3 regions of the Rhizobium sp. BK591 genome follow, and region 1 is predicted to be linked to each of the others. Evidence: predicted binding sites of a transcription regulator. Region 1 holds the regulator's gene; each other region holds the start of a gene.
The links. Region 1 encodes LexA, which represses DNA repair genes until DNA is damaged. Its sites were predicted from a motif close to TGTTCNNNNTGTGTTCNG; they were not measured.
Positions count from the first base shown of each region.

Region 2: a site for LexA is predicted at 1,339-1,356, ahead of FHX10_RS19225 (2'-5' RNA ligase family protein). Genes of this name have one in related genera too.
Region 3: a site for LexA is predicted at 1,166-1,183, ahead of FHX10_RS23600 (helicase-related protein). Genes of this name have one in related genera too.

Region 1 covers NZ_JACIAZ010000003.1:795,325-798,600, reverse strand. Annotated here, with positions in the region: gene kdsA (3-deoxy-8-phosphooctulonate synthase) at 1-406, opposite strand, end outside; gene FHX10_RS17250 (VOC family protein) at 403-1,299, opposite strand; gene lexA (transcriptional repressor LexA) at 1,497-2,216, shown strand; gene FHX10_RS17240 (ComEC/Rec2 family competence protein) at 2,197-3,276, opposite strand, start outside.
Region 2 covers NZ_JACIAZ010000004.1:222,171-225,446, forward strand. Annotated here, with positions in the region: gene FHX10_RS19220 (succinylglutamate desuccinylase/aspartoacylase family protein) at 1-556, opposite strand, end outside; gene FHX10_RS19225 (2'-5' RNA ligase family protein) at 644-1,261, opposite strand; gene FHX10_RS19230 (methylated-DNA--[protein]-cysteine S-methyltransferase) at 1,511-2,074, shown strand; gene FHX10_RS19235 (SDR family oxidoreductase) at 2,162-2,896, opposite strand; gene FHX10_RS19240 (oxidoreductase) at 2,933-3,276, opposite strand, start outside.
Region 3 covers NZ_JACIAZ010000005.1:337,375-340,650, reverse strand. Annotated here, with positions in the region: gene FHX10_RS23610 (YMGG-like glycine zipper-containing protein) at 98-355, opposite strand; gene FHX10_RS23605 (DUF3309 family protein) at 383-538, opposite strand; gene FHX10_RS23600 (helicase-related protein) at 1,346-3,276, shown strand, end outside.

The DNA of each region.
Region 1 (3,276 bases):
CGGCGGCGATGAGAAGATCGGTCTGGCGGCAAAGGAAGGCCGGGATCTGCAGGACATCGACGGTCTTTGCCACCTCGGCGCATTGTTCGGCGGTATGAACGTCGGTCAGGACGGGAAAGCCGAATTCCTTCTTGAGGTCGGCAAAGATCTCCATGCCCTTTTCAATGCCGATGCCGCGTTCGGCCGAAAGCGAAGTGCGGTTTGCCTTGTCGAAGGAGCTCTTGTAGACGAGGCCGATGCCGAGCTTTCCGCAAAGCTCCTTCAGCGTGCCGGCCACCATGAAGGCGTGGTCGCGGCTCTCCATCTGGCAAGGGCCGGCAATCAGCGACAGGCGGCCGGTGTTGGAAAAGGTGACCTGGCCCTGGCCCTCGCCGATCTTGACTTGGGAATTCGTATCTGTGCTCATCGTGTTTCCTCGAAGGCGAAAAGCGTGCCCTGCCCGGGCGCGGGCTTCACCAGAATGCGATTGTTCTTGCGCGTATATGTCACCCCGTTAGCAGCCAAATGCGCTTCTGTCACGGCAAGATCGGCGACAGCGAAGAGAATCGCCCGGCCGCGCAGGCCGCGGTCGGCGGATGGGACAGCGACCTCGAAATAGGCCTCCAAACCCTCCGGCGTCATCAGGCTGATTTTCACATTCGACGCCGCGATCGTGACGCCGAAACCGGTTTTCTCGACTGCCGATTGCGCGCTGGCAAGACTGACGAAGGCGGCGAAGGCAGCCGCATCGGGCGCGCAAAGCACCACCTCGGCAATGCCGGTGACGCCATTGGCATGCGCCTCCAGCGCGCTGCGGTCGGCCGGCAGCGGATTGACGCGCTCGACGGTGAAGAGAAAGAGATCGGGCGCGCGCAGGTCGCCGGCAAAGGCCAGCCTGAAGCCGGCAATGCTCTCAGAACCATCCGGCATCGTCATCGGCCGGCTGAACGCCAGCATCTCGCCGGCGCTCGCTCCGTCGCCGACGAAATTCCGATGATCGATATCGGCATCCTCGCTGCCGAAGGCCACCGCCGAAAGCCCTTCCTCGCCGCAGCGGAATCGGAAGGCGCGGTTGCGGGCGGTGAAGACATTGCCTTGCCGCGCCGATGCTTCACTTTCCCTAACGCTCGCAATCCCGAGCGGCTCCAGATAGGTCTTATCGGCAAAAAAGACGCAGGCATTCTCCGTTCCGAAGGGATGACGCGCATCGGCGGCAACGGTAAAGCCCAGCTTGCCGAGCCTCTCGCGCGCCAGATCGATATTGACGACCGGCAGCACGACATGATCCAGCGGGCGTGGTTTGGCGGAATGCTCGTTCATGATATCCCCTCTCCTGACACGGCAGAGATGTGCGACAGTGCCGCCCAAGGCAAGACTTGTCGGCCAATCCGGCAAATGAAAATAAAAATCTCAACGAGTTGGCGCCAAGTTTTACGGAAATTTAGCTACTTGCGGAACACATATGGAACATATAGTGTCTGTTCTGGATTTGTTTCAATCACGAGGTCACAACGTCGATGCTCACGCGCAAACAACAGGAGCTTCTCCTCTTCATTCATGAGCGCATGAAGGAATCCGGCGTTCCGCCGTCTTTCGACGAAATGAAGGACGCCCTGGATCTCGCTTCGAAGTCCGGGATTCACCGGCTGATTACGGCGCTCGAGGAGCGTGGCTTCATTCGCCGCCTACCGAACCGGGCCCGCGCACTCGAGGTCATCAAGCTTCCGGAGGCCTATAGCCCCAGCATCCAGCCCCGGCGCGGCTTTTCGCCGAGCGTCATTGAGGGCAGCCTGGGCAAGCCCCGGTCGGTCGCCACTCCCGCTCCTGCAAAACCCGTCGCCGACAATGGCAACTCAGTCTCCGTGCCGGTCATGGGCCGCATCGCCGCCGGCGTTCCGATCTCGGCAATCCAGAACAACACCCACGACATCGTCGTTCCGGCCGATATGCTCGGCTCCGGTGAACACTACGCGCTGGAGGTCAAGGGTGATTCGATGATCGACGCCGGCATTTTCGACGGCGACACCGTGATCATCCGCAATGGCAGCACCGCAAGCCCTGGCGACATCGTCGTTGCTCTCGTCGACGACGAAGAAGCGACACTCAAACGCTTCCGCCGCAAGGGCGCCTCGATCGCGCTGGAAGCGGCCAACCCGGCTTACGAGACCCGGATCTTCGGGCCAGACCGCGTCAAGGTGCAGGGCAAACTCGTCGGCCTTATTCGCCGCTATCACTAACACCCTGGCCGGTTTCGACAAAGCTGTTGCTGCGCCAGTCATAGGCGCGATGGCGGATCCATGGCCGCCACAGATCATCGAATGCGGTTGTGACCTCCATGCCGGCCTCCGCGAAGCGCAGCTCGACGGAACCGGTCCGGCGCAACGTCTCGCCGGTGAAGAGCGTCGCGCCTGAGCGGCAGCTGTTGAAACGCAGGCGGACCGACGTTACCACGATATCGGCCGCATCGCAGGCCGGAGCGAGATAGGCGGCATTGTCGATGACGGCGACCACATGACCGTTGCCAAGCCTTGATATGCACCAGGCCTTCTTGACGCAGGAAAAGCGGTTTGCGTCACCGCCGGCTGCAGCCGCCCGCATCGCCGCCCTCGCTTCGTTCTGCTGATCGCGGGAGAGCTTGACGCGGCGGTCCTCTCCCGCTGGCGGGACAGCAGGACCATCCAGCATCTTCGGCGGGTCATGCGCCGGCAGGACCAGCGCGCGCTGCCATTGGTCGAAGATGAAATCCGGCGGGTTTTCACGGTTGGAGGCCATTGCCGCCGCCTCGACGACCGCGACGAGACTGCCATCTTCCGAAATCACCAGATCCGGCGGCCGGGGAACCGGCAGAAGCAGCAGGATGAGCGTTGCGGCTGACATGATCGACGTGCCCATATGGCGCAGCCGAGTGCGGAGCAGCGTCAGCAGCAGGAAGCCTGCCACGGCGACCGCGAAATACCAGGCGGGCAAGCGGCCGATGCCGATGTCGCCACCCCAGCCGGACACGGTCTTGGCGACGGCGATCACCAGATCGAGGCCGAATCCGACAATCTTCCAAGGCAAAACGTCCAGACCGAAAGGCATGAGCAGCATCGCCAGCAACCCGGCCGGCATGATGATGAAGGAGATGATCGGCATCGTCGCGAGGTTTGCCGGCAGGCCGTAGGCGGTCAGGCGATGAAAATGCTCGATCGAAAACAGTGCGGTGGAGAAACCGCCGATCAGCGAGGTCAGGAAGACACCGCCGAAGAACCCCGCAACCGCGACGAAAGGCCTGACGATCGGCAGCTTCAGGAAGGC
Region 2 (3,276 bases), on a different contig from region 1:
TTTCGCCATCCGAAAGCAGCACGGCCTCCATGTCGAGCGCGCTGGCGAGATCGGCCGCCTCAGGCCAGAAGGCCTCGTCGATGTAGGCATATTGCAGGGATTCGTCGTCGCAATGCAGGTCGAGCACGAGGTCGGCCCCGAGCGCCATATGCAGCAGTTGCCGCTTCAATCTGTCGGTAGCCGGGGTGTCATCGAGGTCCTCGATCAGTGAGGCCCGATCGACAAGGGAGATCAGCGGGAAATCCCGGTTGAAATTGGTGCGCGAGCCCAGGTCGAAACGGCCCTGCAATTCGCCGAAATGCGACTGCGCCGCACCGATCGGATTGGCCTGCGGCACGATGGTGACATCGCCGGCGATCCCGCCCTGGCTTTCCGCCTGCCGCAGCCGCTCGCAGAGGAAATGCAGCAACACCGTTCCAGGCAGCTCGCCGGCATGCAGGGCCGCCTGGATATAGGTCTTGGGCGCCTCCGGATCGTGGCCCGTAAAGCGCAGCACCGGGAGCCGCCACTCCGTTCCCGGCGTATCGCCCGGGATGATGATCTCTGAAATGTCCATGCCGCTTTCGCTCCCGTTTGCGTCAATGCCGGAACAGGCCTTCAGAGCTTTATGCGCGGAAATCAGGCAAGCGCAAGCCGCGATCCATCATTGCCCGCAGCCGAGCAGCGGCCAGCGATCGATGACCCGATGTTCGGTCTTTCCGAGAACACTGTGGACGAGCAGGAATTCGGCGGCCGTCCATGAAACCGGTCTGTCGAGGCTTGTCGGCGGCACGGCCTTGCGGTCGTAGAGCAGCGTCATATGTGGCGTGAAATGCCGGCTTATATTGTGCCGCAATCCGGCATTGTGCATGCCGACACCGAGTTGGACATGCAGCCGTGTGAGCGGCTTTCGTCCGCCTTCACCGCAAAGCACGAGTGGCCGCGCCTTGCCCTCCCGCTTGAAACTCATGATCCTGTCGAAGGTGATCGTGATCGGTGCGCTCTCCACCGTCGCGCCGGCCTGGCGCGCCGCAAAGACCGCGTCCTCCGGTAATTCTTCATAGTCATCGATGCCGATGATCGTCACGTGCAGCGTCGTCAGGCGTGGTCTTGCGGAAAGAGAGAAAGCTTTGCCATGGTCATCGGCGATCGCGGCCGCCTGCCGTTCGACGGCATCGGGAGGGCAGAGAGCGAAGAAAAGCCGGTGTCTGCCGGTGTAACTTTCGTTCGGCCGCTCGCGACGATTCTTGTCACACTCGAAATCGAGGGAAATCTGGTTCATAGGCCCTCACGGTCGTCATGACCTGACGCGTCGTTTCCAAAACGCGACGGAGGATATTCTCAACAGGACCGCACCTCAAGAACAAAAAGAGAACACAATGTCCCGATATGCTTGGCGTTAAATTCATCCGAACCCTTGCCCGGCGCCGGATGAAGTGGACTTTCGAAAAGCCCGGTACGCGCAAGAAACGGGTTGAAACAGCGGCCGTCTCATACGATTTTGAAGGCAATCGAACATGCGGAGGCTGTCATGGCTGAGACAACGCACCACTATCTCATCTTCGAAACCGCGGGCGGTTTCTGCGGCATCGCCTGGAGCGATGCCGGCATCACCCGTTTCCAACTGCCGACCAAATCAGCGGAAGCGACCGAACGGCTGCTGCTGCGCCGCCTACCGGATGCCGAACCCGGCGCGCCGACGCCAGCTGTGCTAGAGACGGTTGCCGCCGTGAAGCGCTATTTCCAGGGCGAGGAGACGGATTTTTCCGGAGTCGAACTCGATCTTGCCGGCCAGGATGCCTTCTTCCGGGATATTTATGCGGCGGCACGGCGTGTCGGCTGGGGCCGCACGACCACTTACGGCGCGCTGGCGAAGGAGCTTGGCGCCGGGCCCGAGGCCGCCCGCGACGTCGGCCAGGCGATGGCGAAAAACCCGGTCGCTCTGATCATCCCCTGTCACCGGGTGCTTGCGGCCGGCGGCAAGATCGGCGGCTTCTCCGCGCCCGGCGGTTCGACATCGAAGGCCCGCATGCTGGAACTCGAAGGCGTCAATCTCGCACCGCCGCCGCCCGCCCAGCAGTCCCTGGGTTTTTAGGCGGCGGAGGCTTTTCGTTTCCGCAATTCCGGACGCGAAACCGCGCTACACTTTTGCGGGAATTGCTTTGGCAGCAATCTCAGCCGCTCAATGCGGGCTGGCTGTCGGCCGGATGATGATCTCGCTGACATCGACGTCATCAGGCTGGCTGACGGCGTAGAGGATCGAATTGGCGATCGCCTCGGGGCTGATCGTGATCGCCCTGAAAGCCTTCATCGCATCCCGCGCGGTCGGATCGGTGATCGTCTCGGCCAGTTCCGATGTCGTTGTGCCGGGAGAGATGACGGTCACCCGGATGCGGTCGGTCTCCTGTCGCAATCCGTCCGAGATCGCCCGCACCGCGAATTTCGTCGCGCAATAGACGGCAGCCGTCGGAGAGACGCTGTGGCCGCCGATCGAAGACAGGTTGATGATCTGCCCCGACCCCTGCGCTTTCATGATCGGAAGCGCTGCGGCAATGCCGTAGAGAACGCCCTTGATGTTGACGTCGACCATCCGGTCCCATTCGTCGACCTTGAGGGCATCGAGCGGCGAGAGCGGCATGACGCCGGCATTGTTGACGATCACGTCCAGCCGTCCGAATTCGGATCTGGCAAAGCCTGCGAAGGCTTCCACCTGCGAGCGGTCGGTGACGTCAAGCTGTCGCAGGCGCACCGTCCCGCCCTTTGCGGCGATGTCGTCGGCAAGTTCCTTCAGCCGATCGGTGCGACGTGCGCCGATCACGATATGCGCGCCGGCCGCAGCCAGCACCCTGGCCGTAGCCTCTCCGATGCCGCTGCTGGCCCCGGTGATGGCAATGACTTTTCCTTTGATATCAGACATTTCAAGCTCCATTGCAGGTTGAGGTTTTCGTGGCGGTCAGCTTGGGAAATCGGCGCTGAGCGTCGTCTCCGCCCAGGTGTCGAAATTTGCGCGCAGCGCATCGAGCCGTTCGCGGGCGATTTTCAGGGCGGGTGCACCGAGCAGGAGGCGAAGCGGCGGCTCGTCCGCCTCGAATGCCGATAGGATTGCCGTTGCGGCTCGGGTGGGATCACCCGGCTGCTTGCCGGAGACCGAACGGGTGGCCTGGCGCCGCTTGCCTGCGGTCTCGGCGTAATCGTCGATGATCGTGGCGGATTCGACCATCGACCGGCCGGCCCAATCCGTTCGGAAGGCGCCGGGTTCGAGGATCGTCACATCGATGCCAAGCGGGTTGACCTCAT
Region 3 (3,276 bases), on a different contig from region 1:
CTTTCATAACCGATTGTCAACGTCTCGTTGACGGATGCGGCAGGCCAAAAAAACGGGCGCAGAAGCGCCCGTTGGGAGTCCGATATGGTTTTGCCGATTAGCGGCAACGAGCCTCGTAGCGGCGGCCGTAGCGGTCGCGATAGACGCAGTAGCCGCGGCGTTCGACCGAGTGGCCGATGAGAGCGCCGGTTAGACCGCCGGCCACGGCGCCGACGGCGGCACCGCCCCAGCTGTTGGTGACGACACCGCCGATGACCGCACCGGTGCCGGCGCCGATCGCCGTACCTTGCTCGGTTGCTGTGCAGGATGCCAGAGCGCCGACCAGCGCACCAATAAGAACAATCTTCTTCATCATGTCGTAACTCCCCAGGTTCGTTGGCCTTTAGATGCGGCCCATTAGTACAAGGATAATGATAATCACGAGAACTAGCCCCAAACCGCCAGAAGGTCCATAGCCCCAGCCACGGCTGTAACCCCAATTCGGCAAGGCTCCGATCAAGAGCAGAATGAGGATAATTAGAAGTATCGTGCCAAGCATGGTGTGTTTCCTTCATTTCATCCGCAATTTGGATGGACCAGAAACACGCATTGGCGATTTTTGTTCCCGGTTAAGCTTGGAAATGTGACAAGGGCGTGATTCACGGTTAATTTCCGTCATCTCGGAAAATTGCCGCTATGGTTAAAATTACATTTAAATACAATATGTTGCGGTGAACAAAGAGGGAAAGCCGCGGTGTCGCCGATTCGTCAGCGATTCGTTCCGCTTTTGATCGACCCATCGCGATTGGCCGCCTTGACTTAACGCTGTCTGAATCCGGCTTCAAAAAGATTAATGCCTATGCCAGGAGGCGGGCGAAGAGTTCCGCTGCCGATTCCGCATCTAGCGTCCGGACCTGGTGATGCCACCAGATTTGGTCGTGAACGAAAGGCGAAAACCGCGGAGTCAGCGATTCGTCTCCGATTCGTTCCGGCTTTGGTCGAGAGGTTAATTTCGGGACGCTCTCGCCTGTTCAAAATCGGCGCGGGAATCGTCGCTCACGACGGCGAAAATGCGAATGGGAGGGAGTCTCGCGATTCAGCATCTAGTGGGAAAAAGTGATTCAAAATCAATACTTAGCCGTGAACAAAAGCTGAATCAGCTGGAGTCAGCGATTCGTCGCTGATTCGTTCTCACGCTGTTCCGAATCGTGAATTCAGACGTTCCACAAGACTCGCAAAGGTCGTAATCCCCGGTGCATTTTGAAATCTGCCCTTGCGTTTGCGGCGGCAGCTGTCCATGTGTTCTTTAGCTTCCCTCGTGGGGCTGAGATTTTCCTGGGGCCACCCGCCTCATTTGCATGGACCCATGACTCTGACTTCGCAGCCGATGATTCTGAGTGGACGCGGTGTGACCGCGGTGCTCGGACCGACCAATACCGGCAAGACCCATTATGCCATCGAGCGCATGGTCGCGCACGGGACCGGCGTGATCGGCTTGCCGCTCAGGCTGCTGGCGCGCGAGGTCTATACGCGGGTGGTGGAGAAGGTCGGCGTGCAGAATGTGGCGCTGGTCACCGGTGAGGAAAAGATTTCGCCGCCCAATGCGCGTTTTTCCGTCTGTACCGTCGAGGCGATGCCGCGTGAGACCAAGGCCGCCTTCGTTGCCATCGACGAGGTTCAGCTCGCCGGCGATCTCGAGCGCGGTCATATCTTCACCGACCGCATTCTGCATCTTCGCGGCCGTGAGGAAACGCTGCTGCTTGGCGCGGCGACGATGCGGCCGATCCTGCAGCAGCTCCTGCCGGGCATCACTGTCGTCGAGCGGCCGCGGCTTTCGCATCTTTTCTATGCCGGCCAGAAGAAGATCACCCGGCTGCCGCAGCGTTCTGCCATCGTCGCGTTTTCGGCCGACGAGGTCTATGCCATCGCCGAGCTCATCCGCCGCCAGCGTGGCGGCGCGGCTGTCGTGCTCGGCGCGCTCAGCCCGCGCACCCGCAATGCGCAGGTCGCACTCTATCAGGCGGGCGACGTCGAATATCTGGTGGCGACCGATGCGATCGGCATGGGCCTCAACCTCGATGTCGATCACGTCGCCTTTGCCCAAGACCGGAAATTCGACGGTTACCAGTTCCGCAATCTCAATCCGGGCGAACTCGGCCAGGTCGCCGGGCGCGCCGGGCGGCACGTGCGGGACGGGACCTTCGGCGTCACCGGACAGGTCTCGCCCTTCGACGATGAATTGGTGCAACGTATCGAGGGGCACGAATTCGACAACGTCAAGGTTTTGCAATGGCGCACGACGGAGATGGACTTCTCCTCGATTCAATCCTTGCGGACAAGCCTTGAGGCGGGACCGCGCGTGCCGGGACTGACGCGAGCGCTGCCTGCTGTCGACCAGCAGGCGCTGGAACAGCTTTCGCGTTATCCAGAGGTCATCGATCTCGCCGACAGGCCGGCGCGCGTCGAAAAACTCTGGGAGGCTTGCGCGCTTCCCGATTACCGGCGTATCACTCCTGCGCAACACGCCGATCTTATCTCGACCCTCTTTTCCGATCTCGTCCGCTATGGCACGGTGAATGAGCAGTTTCTCGCGGAGCAGGTGCATCGCTCCGATCGGACAGATGGGGAAATTGACACGCTTTCGGCGCGAATCGCGCAGATAAGGACCTGGACCTACGTTTCGAATCGGCCTGGCTGGCTTGCCGATCCGACACACTGGCAGGAAAAGACGCGGGAAATCGAAGATCGATTGTCCGACGCGTTACATGAAAGGTTGACGAAACGCTTTGTTGATCGCAGGACATCTGTGCTCATGAAGCGCCTGAGAGAGAATGCGATGCTGGAAGCTGAAATCAGTGTGAATGGTGATGTCTTCGTTGAAGGACATCATGTAGGGCAATTGAGCGGATTCCGTTTCACGCCGGTGGCGGGAACGGACGGACCGGATGCCAAGGCGGTTCAGGCTGCGTCGCAGAAGGCGCTCGCGCTCGAATTCGAAGCCCGCGCGGCGCGGATGCATGCCGCCGGCAATAGTGATCTGGCGATCGGCTCGGATGGGTTGATTCGTTGGCTGGGCGACCCGGTGGCGCGGCTTTCGGGCAGTGATCACGTCATGCGTCCGCGCGTGCTTCTGCTGGCCGACGAGCAGTTGACGGGCAATGCCCGGGATCACGTTGCGGCCCGCATCGAACGCTTCGTCAACCATCATATCAGCACGGTGCTGAAACCGCTCGATGATCTGTCGCGCGCCGAGGATCTGCAGGGTCTTGCCAAGGGGCTTGCCTTCCAGCTCGTCGA